DNA from 2 places in the Marinobacter sp. bablab_jr003 genome. Region 1 is predicted to be linked to the other one. Evidence: riboswitches for the same ligand, from Rfam matches in the RefSeq annotation. Region 1 holds a riboswitch; the other holds the start of a gene.
The links. A riboswitch is a leader RNA that binds a small molecule or an ion and turns the genes downstream of it on or off. The one in region 1 is predicted to bind cobalamin.
Positions count from the first base shown of each region.

Region 1 (7,416 bases):
TGAACGTCCTGGGCCATGTTGACGTCCAGCGGGGTCCAGTGGTTTTTGTTGGCATTCATGAAGTATTCCCAGGCCCAGGGATACTTGAAGGGTGCCAACTGGTTGATGTCGGTTTCGCCGTTGATGACGCGTTTGTCGTCTACGTTCACCGGCGCCGGGCCTTCGGGGTTTGCGGCTTGCTGTGCGGGTTTTGATTCGTCGTCCCAGTTCAGCATGGTTCGCTCCTTTTAGATTGATTTGCCACGGACACTCACGGACCCACACGGACAAAGACAAAGATGTTTTTTCGTCCGTGAGCGTCCGTGAGTGTCCGTGGCCAAAAAGTCAGTTACTGACACGCCTCGCAGTCAGGATTATCAATGCTGCAAACCTGCGGCTGTGGCGCAGACACCGGGGCGGTTTTTTCGGCGCCGGTGGCGCCCAGGGAGCGCAGGTAGTAGGTGGTTTTCAGGCCGCGTTCCCAGGCCAGCTGGTACAGGGCATCGAGCTTTTTGCCGCTGGGTTCGGCCATGTACAGGTTCAGGCTCTGGGCCTGGTCCAGCCATTTCTGGCGGCGGGCGGCGGCTTCTACCAGCCAGCGGGCGTCGATTTCGAAGGCGGTGGCGTAGCGGGCTTTGAGTTCGGCGGGTATGCGGTCGATCTGCTGCACGCTGCCGTCGAAGTATTTCAGGTCGTTCACCATCACGTTGTCCCACAAGCCTTCGGCCTTGAGATCCCGCACCAGTGAGGGGTTCACCACGGTGAACTCGCCGGACAGGTTCGATTTCACAAACAGGTTCTGGTACGCCGGTTCGATGGACTGGGACACGCCCACGATGTTGGAAATGGTGGCGGTGGGCGCGATGGCCATGACATTGCTGTTGCGCATGCCGTGTTTGGCGATCAGCTCCCGTATCGGGGTCCAGTCCAGGCGGCTGTCGGTGTTCAGGGACAGGTCACCGTCTTTCCTCGCCTCTTTTAAAAGAGCGATGGAGTCGATGGGCAGGATGCCCTGCTGCCACAGGGAGCCTTCGTAGGTTTCGTAGGCACCGCGTTCGCCGGCCAGGGTGGCGGAGGCGCGAATGGCGAAGTAGCTGAGCTGCTCCATGGCCACGTCGGCAAACTCCACCGCTTCCGGGCTGGTGTAAGGCAGGCCCAGTTGATACAGGGCATCCTGGAAACCCATCAGGCCCAGGCCCACCGGGCGGTGTTTGAGGTTGGAATTCCTGGCCTGGGGCACCGCGTAGAAGTTGATGTCGATAACGTTGTCGAGCATGCGTACGGCGGTGTTTACGGTGCGTTCCAGGCGTTGTACATCCAGCTCGCCGTCCTTGATGTGGGCCGCCAGGTTTACAGAGCCCAGGTTGCACACGGCGATTTCGTCGGCGCTGGTGTTCAGGGTGATTTCGGTACACAGGTTGGAGCTGTGCACCACGCCCTGATGCTGCTGCGGCGAGCGCAGGTTGCAGGGGTCTTTGAAGGTGATCCAGGGGTGGCCGGTTTCGAACAGCACAGTGAGCATTTTGCGCCACAGCTGCTTGGCCGGAATTTTCTTGAACAGGGTGATCTCGCCCTGCTCCGCCAGCGCTTCGTAGTGTTCGTAGCGTTCGCGGAAGGCATTGCCGTACAGGTCGTGCAGATCCGGCGTATCGCTGGGGGAGAACAGGGTCCAGTCCCGGTCTTCACGCATGCGTTCGATCAACAAATCCGGCACCCAGTTGGCGGTGTTCATGTCGTGGGTGCGGCGGCGTTCGTCGCCGGTGTTCTTGCGCAGTTCCAGGAACTCTTCGATGTCCAGGTGCCAGCTTTCCAGGTAGGCACACACGGCGCCTTTGCGCTTACCGCCCTGATTCACCGCCACGGCGGTGTCGTTGACGACTTTCAGGAACGGCACCACGCCCTGGCTCTGGCCGTTGGTGCCTTTGATGTGGGAGCCGAGCGCCCGCACCGGGGTCCAGTCGTTGCCCAGGCCGCCGGCCCATTTGGAGAGCAGCGCGTTGTCTTTGATGGCCCCGTAAATGCCGCCCAGGTCGTCCTGCACGGTGGTCAGGTAGCAGGAGGACAGCTGGGAATGGCGGGTGCCGCTGTTGAACAGCGTCGGGGTGCTGGCCATGTAATCGAAGCTGGACAGCAGGTTGTAGAACTCGATGGCGCGGGCGTTGGGGTCGTCTTCCCGCAGGGCCAGGCCCATGGCCACGCGCATGAAGAACACCTGGGGCAGTTCCAGGCGGGCGCCGTTCCAGTGCAGGAAGTAACGGTCGTACAGGGTTTGCAGGCCGAGGAATCCGAACTGGTGGTCGCGCTCGGGTTTCAGGGCTGCGCCCAGGCGTTCCAGGTCAAAGGCGGCCAGGGCTTCGTCCAGCAATTCGTAGCGGATACCGGTATGGATGAAGGCGCTCAGGGCCTGTGGATAACTCTCTGTCAGGGATTGGTTGCGGGGCAAGTCCAGCGCCTCGGCCGCTTCCAGCCGAAGTTGCTCCAGCAACAGGCGGGCAGTCACGGCGCTGTAGTCCGGCTCCCGTTCTATGCGGCCCCGGGCGGTCATGATCAGGGCAGACAACACTTCGGTTTCGGCAATGCCGTCGTACAGGTTGCGCAGGGCTTCCTCCACCAGGGATTCGCCCTCAATGCCGTCCAGCCCGGTCGCGGCCTGCTCTACCTGCAGTTTCATCAAACCCAGATCCAGCGGCGCCACGCTGCCGTCGGCTTTTTTCACGGTCAGGTGCGGGTGCGCTTCCATGGGTTCTTCAATGGCGCGCTTGCGGGCGTGTTCTTCCCGGTACAGCACGTAGGCCCGGGCCACTTTCTGTTCCTCCGCCCGCATCAGGGCCAGTTCTACCTGGTCCTGGATGTCTTCAATATGCACCTTGCCCCCGGCCTTCAGGCGCCGGCTGATGGCCTGCACCACTTGTTCGGTGACCCGGTGCACGGCGTCGTTGATACGGGCAGAACCCGCGGCCTGGTCGCCTTCTACCGCAAGGAAGGCCTTGGTAACGGCGACGGTGATCTTGGAAGGGTTAAAGCCAACGAGGGTGCCGTTGCGTTTGATGACCTGAAGGGATTCTGTAGCGGCAACCGCCGGGGGCTCGGGGGACAGGATGGCAGACATGGAACTTCTCCTTGTGTACGCGTGGTGGCGCAGCCTTTGCGTTCAGGAGAAGGGGGAGGTTTTTGCCACGGAATCCACGGAAGGACACGGAAAAATGAAAAGAAAGGGACTGTTTTGCCACGAAATCCACGAAAAAACACGAAAGGAAAAGATAAAAAGCTTTTTTCTTTTCGTAGTAAATCTTTGTTCGTGTTTTTTCGTGGATTTCGTGGCAAAAAATCAGTAAGTCTTTTCTTTCCGTGTTCTTCCGTGGATTCCGTGGCCAGAAAACGAAACCCGCCTGCTCACCTTGATAAACGCGAAGGTGCAGTGTCTATCCCTGGCAGGTCTTCGGACTCAGGGGCGTGAACCGTGTGGTTCGGCCTTGCGTGGCGACTTCCCGGTTGGAGCCCCTGGTTACCTCCTGAGTCGCCTCTGGCTTTCAGAGCGCTTCACAGTCAAGGCGCAACTTTGCAGTAAGGCCGGGGCCTTTCAAAAAGTTGCAACGCCGATTGTGAAGCGCTCTGAAAGCCCCGAAGGGCGTGCTCTGAAAGCTGCACCTGCTGTGTTGCGACTCTTGCCAAGGGCTAAGGCCATTGGCGGCGAGCCGCGCCTTGCATCTGCAGCTTTCAGAGCACGCAGAGGCGATTCAGGAGGTAACCAGGGGCTCCTTGCCAGTGTCTTTATGCCACGCTCGTTCCCCAATACCGCTGCGCGTCAGTTCCGGATTCTCACCGGATTCCCGACTACCTGAGTGATCACGCTTTGATCACAATATATGGTAGTAAACCAAGGACTTCGTCACTATATACAGACTAAGCAGCAGAAACAAGAACGCCCGTGGAGCTTTGTGAAAGCGGCACGGGCGTCAGATGAGGCTGTTATCGGCGTCGAGAATCAGAAGGCGTGGGTCACCATGTACAGGCCTACGCCACCCATCACCACGGTGTACGGCAGGGCCATAATCACCATCTTGCCGTAGGACAACCGTACCAGCGGGGCGATGGCGGAGGTGAGCAGGAACAGGAACGCGGCCTGGCCGTTGGGGGTGGCCACGCTGGGCAGGTTGGTGCCGGTGTTGATGGCCACGGCCAGGGTCTGGAAATGGTCAAAGCTGATGGCGCCGGCATCCAGGGCCTGTTTTACTTCGCTGATGTATACGGTGGCCACGAACACGTTGTCGCTGATCATGGACAGCAGGCCATTGGCAATGAAGAACATGCCCGGTTGCTGGCCTTCCGGCAGGCTCAGTACGTATTCGATGATAGGCTTGAACAGGTGCTGCTCGTGGATCACCGCCACGATGGCAAAGAACACCACCAGCAGTGAGGTGAACGGCAGGGATTCCTGGAAGGCTTTGCCAATCTGGTGCTCGTCGATCACACCGGTGAAGGAAGTAACCAGGATGATCACCAGCAGGCCGATCAGCCCCACTTCCGCTACGTGGAACGCCAGGCCCAGCACCAGGATCACGGCAGCAACAGCTTGCACCCACAGGGCAGCCTTGTCGGACTTGGTGCGGCTGGCTCTTTCGTTATCGGCGTATTCCTGCAACACCTGGCGTACCGGCTTGGGCAGGCGACCGCCGTAGCCGAACCAGCGCAGCTTCTCCAGCGCCCAGCAGGTAAACAGGCCGGCAATCAGTACCGGAATACTCACCGGTGCCATGTGCAGGAAGAAGCCCACGAAATCCCAGCCAACCACCTTGGCGATCAGCAGGTTCTGGGGTTCGCCAACCATGGTGGCCACACCACCCAGGGCGGTACCAATGGCACCGTGCATCAACAGGCTGCGCAAGAACGCCCGGAAGTTTTCCAGGTCTTCCCGGTGCAGTTCCACCACTTCGGCATCGCTGTTGGCATTGTGGTCTTTCTGCTGATAGCCCTTACCAGACGCCACCTTGTGATACACCGAGTAAAAACCCACCGCCACACTGATGATGACCGCGGTTACCGTAAGGGCATCCAGAAACGCTGACAACACGGCTGCGGCACCACAGAACAGCAGCGAGAGCGCAGACTTGGAGCGTACCCCCACCAGGATCTGGGTGAAGGTCACCAGCAGCAGCTCTTTCATGAAATAGATGCCTGCCACCATGAACATCAACAGCAGGATAACCGGGAAGTTGATCAGCACCTCGTGGTACACGGCGTCGGCGTTGGTTAGCCCAATCAGTAAGGCCTCCACCGCCAGTAAGCCGCCTGGCAATAATGGGTAACACTTCAAGGCCATGGCCAGGGTAAAGATGAACTCGGCAATCAGCAGCCAGCCTGCCGTCACCGGCCCGAACACAAACATCACAATCGGGTTGGCAATCAGAAACAGCAGAATAACCTGCTTGTACCAGTTGGGCGCCTTGCCCAGGAAATTGCGGGTAAATCCGGAAACGAGAGTGTCGGGCATTGCATCAGTTCTTCTTGAATTGGCGGCTAAAAAAGTATGCAACAGGCAACCATTACCTGCCTTGATATTTGTGTATAGGGTACCCCTGTGGGGCCGCCCGGGTCTCCGTACTTGGACCTACATCGCCCGGAAAGACTTGCTCTGGATCATGTTTCCGGAAAATCAGGCTGGCCCCGGTTTACCGCGGACGGCGGCCAGCCTGAATCTCGCCGTTTATTCCACCGTCACACTCTTGGCCAGGTTTCGGGGCTGGTCCACATCAGTGCCCTTAAGTACTGCAACGTGGTACGACAGCAGCTGCAAAGGCACGGTGTAGACAATGGGCGCCGTGATCTCGTGCACAGACGGAATCTGCATCACATGCAGCCCCTCTTCAGGCTTCACATCGGCATCCCTGTCGGCAAATACAAACAGCTCTCCGCCACGGGCCCGGACTTCTTCGAGGTTCGATTTCAGTTTCTCAAGCAAGTCGTTGTTCGGCGCCACGGTGACCACCGGCATCTCGCTGTCGACCAGCGCCAGCGGACCATGTTTGAGCTCACCGGCCGGATAGGCTTCGGCATGGATGTAGGAGATCTCTTTAAGCTTGAGCGCCCCTTCCATGGCCACCGGGAACTGGGAGCCACGGCCCAGGAACAGGCTGTGGTGCTTGTCCATAAAGGCCTTGGACATTTCTTCGATGTCTGCATCCAGTGCCAGCACATCGCTGACCTGCTTCGGCAGCTGGTGGATAGCGCCCACGATCTCCGCTTCCTTCTCTTCGCTCAGGCCGTTGTGACGGGCCAGGGCCAGGGTGAAGATCAGCAGTGCGGTAAGCTGGGTGGTGAACGCCTTGGTAGAGGCTACGCCAATCTCGGGGCCGGCCTGGGTCATGATCACCAGGTCGGATTCCCGCACCAGGGAGCTGCCCGGTACGTTGCAGATGGCCAGGGCCGCCCGGAAACCGGCTTTCTTGGCCTGGCGAAGTGCGGCCAGGGTATCCGCGGTTTCGCCGGACTGGGAGATGCACAGGAACAGGGTATCCGGCTGGATCACGTGCTTGCGGTAGCGGAACTCGGACGCGACTTCCACGGAGCAAGGGATGCCGGCCAGGTCTTCAATCCAGTAACGGGCCACCATGCCGGCGTGGTAGGAAGTACCACAGGCGATGATCTGCACATGGCGCACGTTTTCCAGCAGGTTGGCAGCGTCGGTACCCAGGGCCTGCTCCAGTACCCGGGTGTCGGTAATCCGGCCTTCCATAGTGGCCTTGATCACTTTCGGCTGCTCGTAGATTTCCTTGAGCATGTAGTGGCGGTATTCGCCCTTGTCGGCGGAATCGGCACCGTGCTCGAAACGGGTAATGGCGCGCTCTACGGCCATGCCTTCGCGATCATGGATCTCGATGCTGCCTTTGCGGATGTCGGCAATATCGCCTTCTTCCAGGAACATGAAACGGTCGGTCACCGGCAGCAGGGCCAGCTGATCGGAAGCGATGAAGTTTTCACCGATTCCCACACCAATTACCAGCGGGCTGCCCTGACGGCACACTACCATGTGATCCGGCTCATCAGCGTGGACAACGGCCAGGGCATAGGCGCCGCGCAGGCGATCCAGGGCAGTTTTCACGGCCTGGTACAGGCCGCCACCGGCCCGGTAGTTTTTAGCGATCAGGTGCGCCACTACCTCGGTGTCGGTCTGGGACGTGAACTCGAAGCCCTCGGCTTTCAGTTCGTCCCGCAGTTCCTGGTAGTTTTCGATGATGCCATTATGAACGATGGCCAGGCGGTCGCCAGACATATGCGGATGGGCGTTGAGCTCGGACGGCTCGCCATGGGTCGCCCAGCGGGTGTGGGCAATACCCACGTGGCCGGCAACCGGGTTCGCGGCGATGGCGTCTGCCAGGGCAGCTACCTTGCCCACTTCCCGGGCCCGCTGTATCTGGTCGGCGCTGCTGATAACGGCCA
Region 1 is NZ_JADARC010000119.1:6,240-13,655, forward strand. Features, by position in the region: gene H3Z84_RS12345 (ribonucleotide-diphosphate reductase subunit beta) at 1-215, opposite strand, end outside; gene H3Z84_RS12350 (ribonucleoside-diphosphate reductase subunit alpha) at 329-3,088, opposite strand; cobalamin riboswitch at 3,392-3,876, opposite strand; gene nhaB (sodium/proton antiporter NhaB) at 3,965-5,470, opposite strand; gene glmS (glutamine--fructose-6-phosphate transaminase (isomerizing)) at 5,684-7,416, opposite strand, start outside.

Region 2 (7,416 bases), 230 kb from region 1:
TCGGTGAAGGGATCATTCGGGTTACTCACAACTGCAACAGCCTCCTTAACCGCTCTATGTCCAGGCACTGCTCCACCTGATCGGCCAGGCGATCAAGTTGCTGCAGACGGTGACGCTGGTAGTCCACCGACTGCTCGCCCTGTGTTTTAAGGCCTGCCCAGGCCAGAATGGCATGGCAGGCGGCTGGCTCGTCGAAGACGCCGTGGATGTAGGTACCCGCCACCTGGCCATCCGCACTGACGGCGCCATCCGGCCGGCCTTCCAGCTCTGCAAATGGGCGCACCAGCGCGGCGCCTTCGGTGACACCGTTGTGCATTTCATAGCCTTTCAGAGCGCCTGTCACCGCCGTGCTGACAACATGAGAGGTCAGCCCGCCATTTACCATTCGGAGCTGCTTGCCCGGCACCATACGGGTAACCATTTCGAACAGGGCCAGGCCCTCGGTAGTGCCGGCTTCACCCTCCAGCCCTTCCGGGTCTTCCACTTTTAGCCCCAGCATCTGGAAGCCGCCACAGATACCCAGTAGCTTGCCGCCATACCGCAGGTGTTTCTGGATGGCTTCCGGCCAGCCTTGTTGCTTCAGCCACTGCAGGTCGTGCCGGGTGCTTTTGCTGCCGGGCAAGATAATCAGATCCGCTGGCGGAATGGGTTCATCCGTCCCCACGAACACCAGGTCAACGCCCGGGTGGAGTCGCAACGGATCAAAATCGTTGTGGTTGCTGATCCGAGGCAATATCGGCACCACCACTTTCAGGGCGCCGGCCTCACTGGTGCCGGCGGCACTGACGCTGTCTTCTGAGTCGATCACCAACCCGTGCAGGTATGGCAAAACCCCGAACACCGGCTTGCCCGTGTGTTCCGTCAGCCAGTCCAGCCCGGGCTCCAACAGCGCAATATCGCCCCGGAACCGGTTGATGATAAAACCCGCCGTCCTGTCCCGCTCACTGTCGGAAATCAACGCCAGCGTACCCACCAGCTGGGCGAAAACCCCGCCCTTGTCGATATCCCCTACCAGCAACACCGGACAATCAGCAGCTTCGGCAAAACCCATGTTGGCAATGTCGTTGGCCCGCAGATTGATTTCCGCGGGGCTGCCGGCGCCTTCGGCGATGACCACATCGTAGCGGGCACTCAGTGCCTGCCAGCTCGCCATCACCGAATTCATCGCCTCAGCTTTGTAGGCGTGGTAATCCAGGGCATCCATATTGCCATGGACCTTGCCCCGCAAGATCACCTGGGCGCCGCAATCGCTCTGGGGTTTCAACAACACCGGGTTCATGTCGCTGTGGGGCTCCAGGCCACAGGCCAGGGCCTGTAACGCCGTGGAACGGCCAATCTCGCCGCCATCCACGGTGACTGCACTGTTCAGGGCCATGTTCTGGGGCTTGAATGGCGCGACTGAGACCCCCTGCCGGGCCAGCCAGCGACACAGCGCCGCCGCCACCGTGGTTTTGCCAGCATCCGAGGTGGTGCCCTGCACCATCAGGGTGGGCATTTACAGCTCCACACCCTTCTGGGCCTTGATGCCCTGATCCTTGAAGGCGTGCTTGACCACACCCATTTCGGTCACGGTGTCGGCCAGGTCGATCAGTTCCTGGGGAGCACCACGGCCGGTGACCACCACATGCTGCATCTCCGGCCGGGCCTGCAGGTCATCCAGCACCCGGTCCAGATCGATGTAGTCGTACTTCAGCGCGATATTCAGTTCGTCCAGCAGAATCAGGTCATAGCTGTCGTCTTTGAGCATGTCAGCTGCGATATTCCACGCTTCAGTCGCACTCTGCACATCCTGTTCCCGGTTCTGGGTGTCCCAGGTGTAGCCCTGTCCCATCACGTGGTAGGTCACGTTCGGCAGGCTCCGGAAGAACGCTTCCTCGCCGGTGCTGAAAGCGCCCTTGATAAACTGGACGATGCCCACTTTCATACCATGGCCCAGGGCCCGGGCCACCATGCCAAAGCCGGAACTGCTTTTGCCCTTGCCGGGGCCCGTGAGCACCAGCAACACGCCCTGTTCTTTCTGGGCTCTGGCAATGCGTTCCTGCATGATCTTCTGTTTTGCTGCCATGCGCCTGGCATGGCGTTCGGGGTCTTTGGCGCGTTCTTTCACAGGATCTCCTTCAGTCGTTCGCCGGAGCAAACAGGCGAATGTCATCTTTATTCAGCTCAATCAGTTTCTGGTCATAAAGGCCTTCCAGTGCGTCGCGCACCAGCATTGACTCGGTTGGTCCCCAGCAGGCCTGACCATCCGGGTACAACAGCAAAACATGACTGCACCATCGCGCGGCCAGATTAAGATCGTGCAGACACATGAAGATGCCCTTTTCGCGGTGGGCACAGGCACTCAGCAGACGCATGACCTGAACCTGATGATGTAGGTCCAGATGGTTTGTCGGTTCATCCAGCAACCAAACCGCCGGATCCTGAGTCATCAGGGTTGCAATCGCTACGCGTTGTCGCTCTCCGCCTGACAGGGTATTCAACAAACGCTCGCCGAGCTCTCTGAGATCCAATGCTCCCAGAGCGGCCTCTGCCCGGTGGATATCCTCCGCCTGCTCACTTTGCCATACCGAAAGCCAGGGGTGACGGCCAATCAACGCAGTCTCGAGCACCGTTGCAGGAAAGCTGTCTTGTCGGTCCTGAAATACCAGCCCCAACTTTCGGGCCAGTTCACGCCGGGGTATGGCAGCCAACTCAACATCATCAAGCCATACTTCGCCACACCGGGGTGCTTTCAGTCCTGCCAGGGTATGCAATAACGTGGTTTTCCCCGCACCGTTCGGCCCCAGAACCCCCCAGATCTGTCCGGGCGCCACGTCCAGGTTCAGCTTCGCACCGTTCGAACGTCCGGGAATATCGATAATCAGCTCGCGAGCAGAGAGAGTCGTCATCATCGACTCCGGTGAAGCAGATAAAGGAAAGTGGGTACGCCCAGCAAGGCGGTAATCACACCCACCGGTAGTTGCTCAGGCGCAATCACAGTCCGGGCCAGAGTATCAGCCAGAACCAGCAAGGTGCCGCCTGCCAAAGCACTTGCCGGTAAGATGATCCGTTGGTCATTCCCCAGCACGAGACGCAGCATATGGGGCACAATCAGGCCAACAAAACCGATGCTACCCACCGAGGTGACCGCCGTTGCGGTCAGCAGGCTGGCCAACAGGTAGATGCTCCATTCCAGAGGGCGAACAGACACACCCAGAGCCGCGGCCTGCAATGGTCCCCTCGCCAGTACATTCAAGCTACGAGCCAGTGGCAGCAAGGCAATAACCGCAAGCATCAGCACCACGATGGAGGGCCAGGGCAGACGCGCATAAGACACATCGCCCATCAGCCAGTACAGCATACCCGGCAACTGATGAGCGGGGGTGATGGCAAGCATCAGGGTAATGGCCGCTCCCCAACCAGCGGCGGTCACCACTCCGGTAAGCAGCAATCGCGATGGGGTCCAGCTGCCGGTACCGTGGGCCAGCCCAAACACCAGCAGAGTCGCAAACAGGGCGCCAGCAAAGGCGGCGCCAGACACCAAAACCATGCCAGCCCCCGCAAGCATGGCTAGCAGCGCACCGGTGGCAGCACCACCGGACAGCCCCAGAACATAGGGATCGGCCAGCGGATTTCGCAACAATACCTGCATCAATGCCCCGGCGATCGCCAGCAAACCGCCAGCAGCAAACGCCGAGAGCGTCCTGGGTAAACGAAGATCAATCAGAAGGGTTCGATCCAGCGTATCACCCTGCCCGAGAACAACCTGCCACAGATCACCGGGCGGGATAGTAACACTGCCGACGGCGAGGGAGAGCGCACAAGCCAATGCCGCAATAACCGTCAGTATTGTCAGCGCTCGCATCATCCCCGGTCCCTCAAGCGGTTCCTTGTGTTATTACAACCGAGCACGCGCCATATCCAGTTTCTCGCAAACCGTGCGTGCTCCATCCAGCAAACGCGGCGTGGGGCGTGAAATGGGCGAGGCCGGAATGATAAACAAATTATCCGCCGCTACCGCCGCCATCGCGCCAAACTCCCTCCAGCGCTCAAGGCTTGTATAACTGTTGCCGTCTTCATCGGTGCCGCCCGACAGGATGGCTTCGGGGTCTCCGGCCAGAACATCTTCCGGCCCGATACGCGGCACCAGGCGAGCCATCTCACCAAAAATATTCTGGCCACCGCACAAAGAAATCACCTTTCCGATCAGATGCTCATCATTGATCGTCATCAAAGGCTGATCCCACACTTGATAAAACACACGAATGGGTTCACGCCCCCGATATTGCTTCGCCAATGCGGCAATTCCCTGTCGAAACCGGGCCGCCTCCGCATAACCCTCAGACTCTGTACCCGCGAGCGACGCCAGCCTCTCCAGCACCGAGGACACACCTTCAAACGTTCGTGGCTCAATCGCAAAACTGGCCATGCCAAGCTGATCGAGCATAGTGACCTGCTCAACCGGATTACCAGACACCCAGGTAACCACCAGATCCGGCTTGAGAGCGACCAACGCCTCCAGATCAATCCGGGTATGGCTCCCGACATTGGGCAACATTTCAGCCTCCGGGGGATAATCGCTGTAATCAACAACAGCGATAACCTGCTCACCAGCACCCGCGGCAAACGCCAGCTCCGTCGCCCCGGGGGATAGTGTCACGATGCGCTGGGCAGGCCCGGGCAAACAAAGCTCCACTCCGTTATCGTCCGTGGCACAGACATCAGCCACCACATGGCTGGAGAGCATCAGGAAAAGCACGAAAACCCGAATGACTATCATGAGACCTCCTGAGCGCTGGCTAACTCTGAACTATTTGTCATTTATTGACGACCTCTTGGCCACACCGTAAACTCTTACTCAAATTTTTTATCCGTAGCAGGTGCCCACCTCAAGCGCGACAACTGTTCGACTGAGCGATGGGTGAAACTGGGAAGTTCGGTGAAATTCCGACGCTGCCCCCGCAACGGTATGCGGTACGAGAGGAATGGCCCTGAGCCAGCCACTGCAGCAAAACGCTGTGGGAAGGCATCCTACTCTGGCAAGAATGCCAGCCGCAAGCCCGGAGACCGGCCTGCTACCGGCTATCAGTGCTTTTGACGGAGGGTCAGAACACGGAGCAGGCGTATATGCCTCTTCTCTTTTGGTAGCTGTTCAGGCAACCAGAAACCGCAACAATGCTGGTTGCAGACGCAGAGAAATGCAGCCGGTGCCCATCTCCCTGATGAAGAAAATCGTTATCTCCATTTTTTCGCTGATGGCCACCAATGTCATCGCAGAAGATACACTTCCTTTTATCGTGGTGGAAGCCACTCCCATCAACGCCGCCAGCGATGTAGACCCCAGCCAGGCGACAGGCCCCGTGCGCGTTCTGGATCGGTCCAGCATCGAAAACCGGACCGCTTCAGTCGCTGATGTTCTTAGCGATCAGGCCGGCGTCCAGATCCGACAAAGCGGCGGACTGGGAAGCGCCTCATCAGTGTCCATTCGAGGATCGACCTCGCGGCAGGTACAGGTTGTTCTGGACGGCATGCTACTGAACGATCCGGTCACCGGCGGTGTTGACCTCGGCAAACTGTCGTTGACTGATGTCAGCCGTATTCAGGTGTACCCCAGTGGAGCCCCAGCACAGCTGCCTCAGGCGGGCATCGGTGGTGTGGTGGTACTGGAAAGTCTTGGCAAAGACATCGAGGATGCCACCAGCATCAATGTCGGCGCTGGTTCCTTTGACACTTACCGAACCGGCCTCTTCAACAGCGGCAGCCACGACGATTTTTACTATTGGGTGTCGCTTGATCGACAAACCAGCAATAACGACTTTGAATACCCCAACGCCAGTGACTGGTTCAATCCGAATGATGGCGATAACACCAAGCGGCGCAATGCGGATTATCAACAGGATGCTGTCAGCACGAAACTGGGCTGGGAGATCAGCCGGACAGCCCAGGTCGACGCTCTGTTCCAATACACCCATTATGAGCAGGGTGTGCCAACCATCCAGAACTGGCGGGACAACGATGCGTCTCTGGCGAACGAAACTTTTCGCCTACAACTTCAGGGGCAGGAACGTGGATGGTTCCAGGGCAAGCTGCACTCCAGCCATCGCCTGATTGTCGGCGATATCACCGAGCATTACGACAATACCAGCGGGCGGGTAGGTCTCGGAGTCTCCGATGTAAAAACCGACACACAACAGCTTGGGCTGGTGAATACCCTCTCAGCTTTACTTGGCAACCACACCATCACACTGAGCGTTGATACCACCCACTATGACTACCAGCAGGACGACAAACAGGATACTGAGCCTCGAGATGAACGGGAGCGGTTCCAGCTAACCTCGTCGTTATCCTATGCCTGGCAGAGTATCGATAACCGTTGGAAGACGCAGGCAGCTATCCGTCAGGTGCACGTTCAGGACGAATCCGATGAATCGCTTGCCGATGGAACCACCGAGTCGACCCGCTCGCGCGACAATCACACCAGCTGGCAACTCGGGCTGACCCGCGTGATTCATGATAACTGGACACTCTCCGGCAACATTGCAAACAACGTGCGCGTTCCTACCCTTCAAGAGCTATACGGTCAGCAGGGGCTGTTTATCGGCAACCCGGACCTGCAGCCAGAAGAATCGATGAACTACGACCTGACACTGCGCACAGACCAGGGCTGGGGTCATGCCGAAGCCACAGGGTATTTCCGGGTGCTGGACCCTGCTGTGATCGCAACCTACGACGCCCGCGGCGTCGGTCGTTATCGCAACCTGGAAGCCGAGGTTTATGGCGTGGAGCTGGATGCGGTTTTTTCCATCACCCCCGCCTGGTCCCTCTACGGCAATGCCACGGTACAGGAGTCGGAAAATACCGACAAGTCAGTGCGCACGCGTTTCGAAAAGCGGTTGCCGGGTATTTATCACGAATCGTTTCTTGCCGGTACCCGCTGGCGTTTCAGGCCCTTCCAGATCGACCTGTCCTATCAGGTGGACGATGAACTCTATTATGACTCCGCCAATATCCTGGAGGCTGATGCCAGAGAGACGCTTAACGCAACGGTGCAATGGCAACGGATCTGGCCGGACAAGAGCATGACTGAGGCACGACTGGAAGTTCGCAACATCACCGACGAAATCTACCAGGATTTCAATCGGTTCCCTGGCCCCGGACGCGGCTGGTTTATCAACATCAAGCATTCCCTCTAACCATTACAAGGGTTATACCATGAACCACACGGAACTATTTTCACTGCGCCAAGGCACCCTTGCTGCGCTTGCACTGACCATCGGACTGACCGGTTGTGGTGGGGATTCCTCGTCTTCAACACTTGATCCTGTGATTACCGAGAACGTCGGGGTCGTTGCCACGGCGGCCGATGACTACACCTCCGGTGAGGTAGAACTGGTATCAATACAAGAAACTGGAATGCAAGCTTCGGGCGGTTATTTC
Region 2 is NZ_JADARC010000119.1:235,689-243,104, reverse strand. Features, by position in the region: gene bluB (5,6-dimethylbenzimidazole synthase) at 1-29, opposite strand, end outside; gene H3Z84_RS13360 (cobyric acid synthase) at 26-1,495, opposite strand; gene cobO (cob(I)yrinic acid a,c-diamide adenosyltransferase) at 1,496-2,107, opposite strand; gene H3Z84_RS13350 (ABC transporter ATP-binding protein) at 2,118-2,888, opposite strand; gene H3Z84_RS13345 (FecCD family ABC transporter permease) at 2,888-3,847, opposite strand; gene H3Z84_RS13340 (cobalamin-binding protein) at 3,878-4,759, opposite strand; cobalamin riboswitch at 4,841-5,070, shown strand; gene H3Z84_RS13335 (TonB-dependent receptor) at 5,202-7,172, shown strand; gene H3Z84_RS13330 (hypothetical protein) at 7,192-7,416, shown strand, end outside.
Region 2: linked by a shared signal. The riboswitch ahead of H3Z84_RS13335 (TonB-dependent receptor) and the one ahead of H3Z84_RS12350 (ribonucleoside-diphosphate reductase subunit alpha) in region 1 are both predicted to bind cobalamin.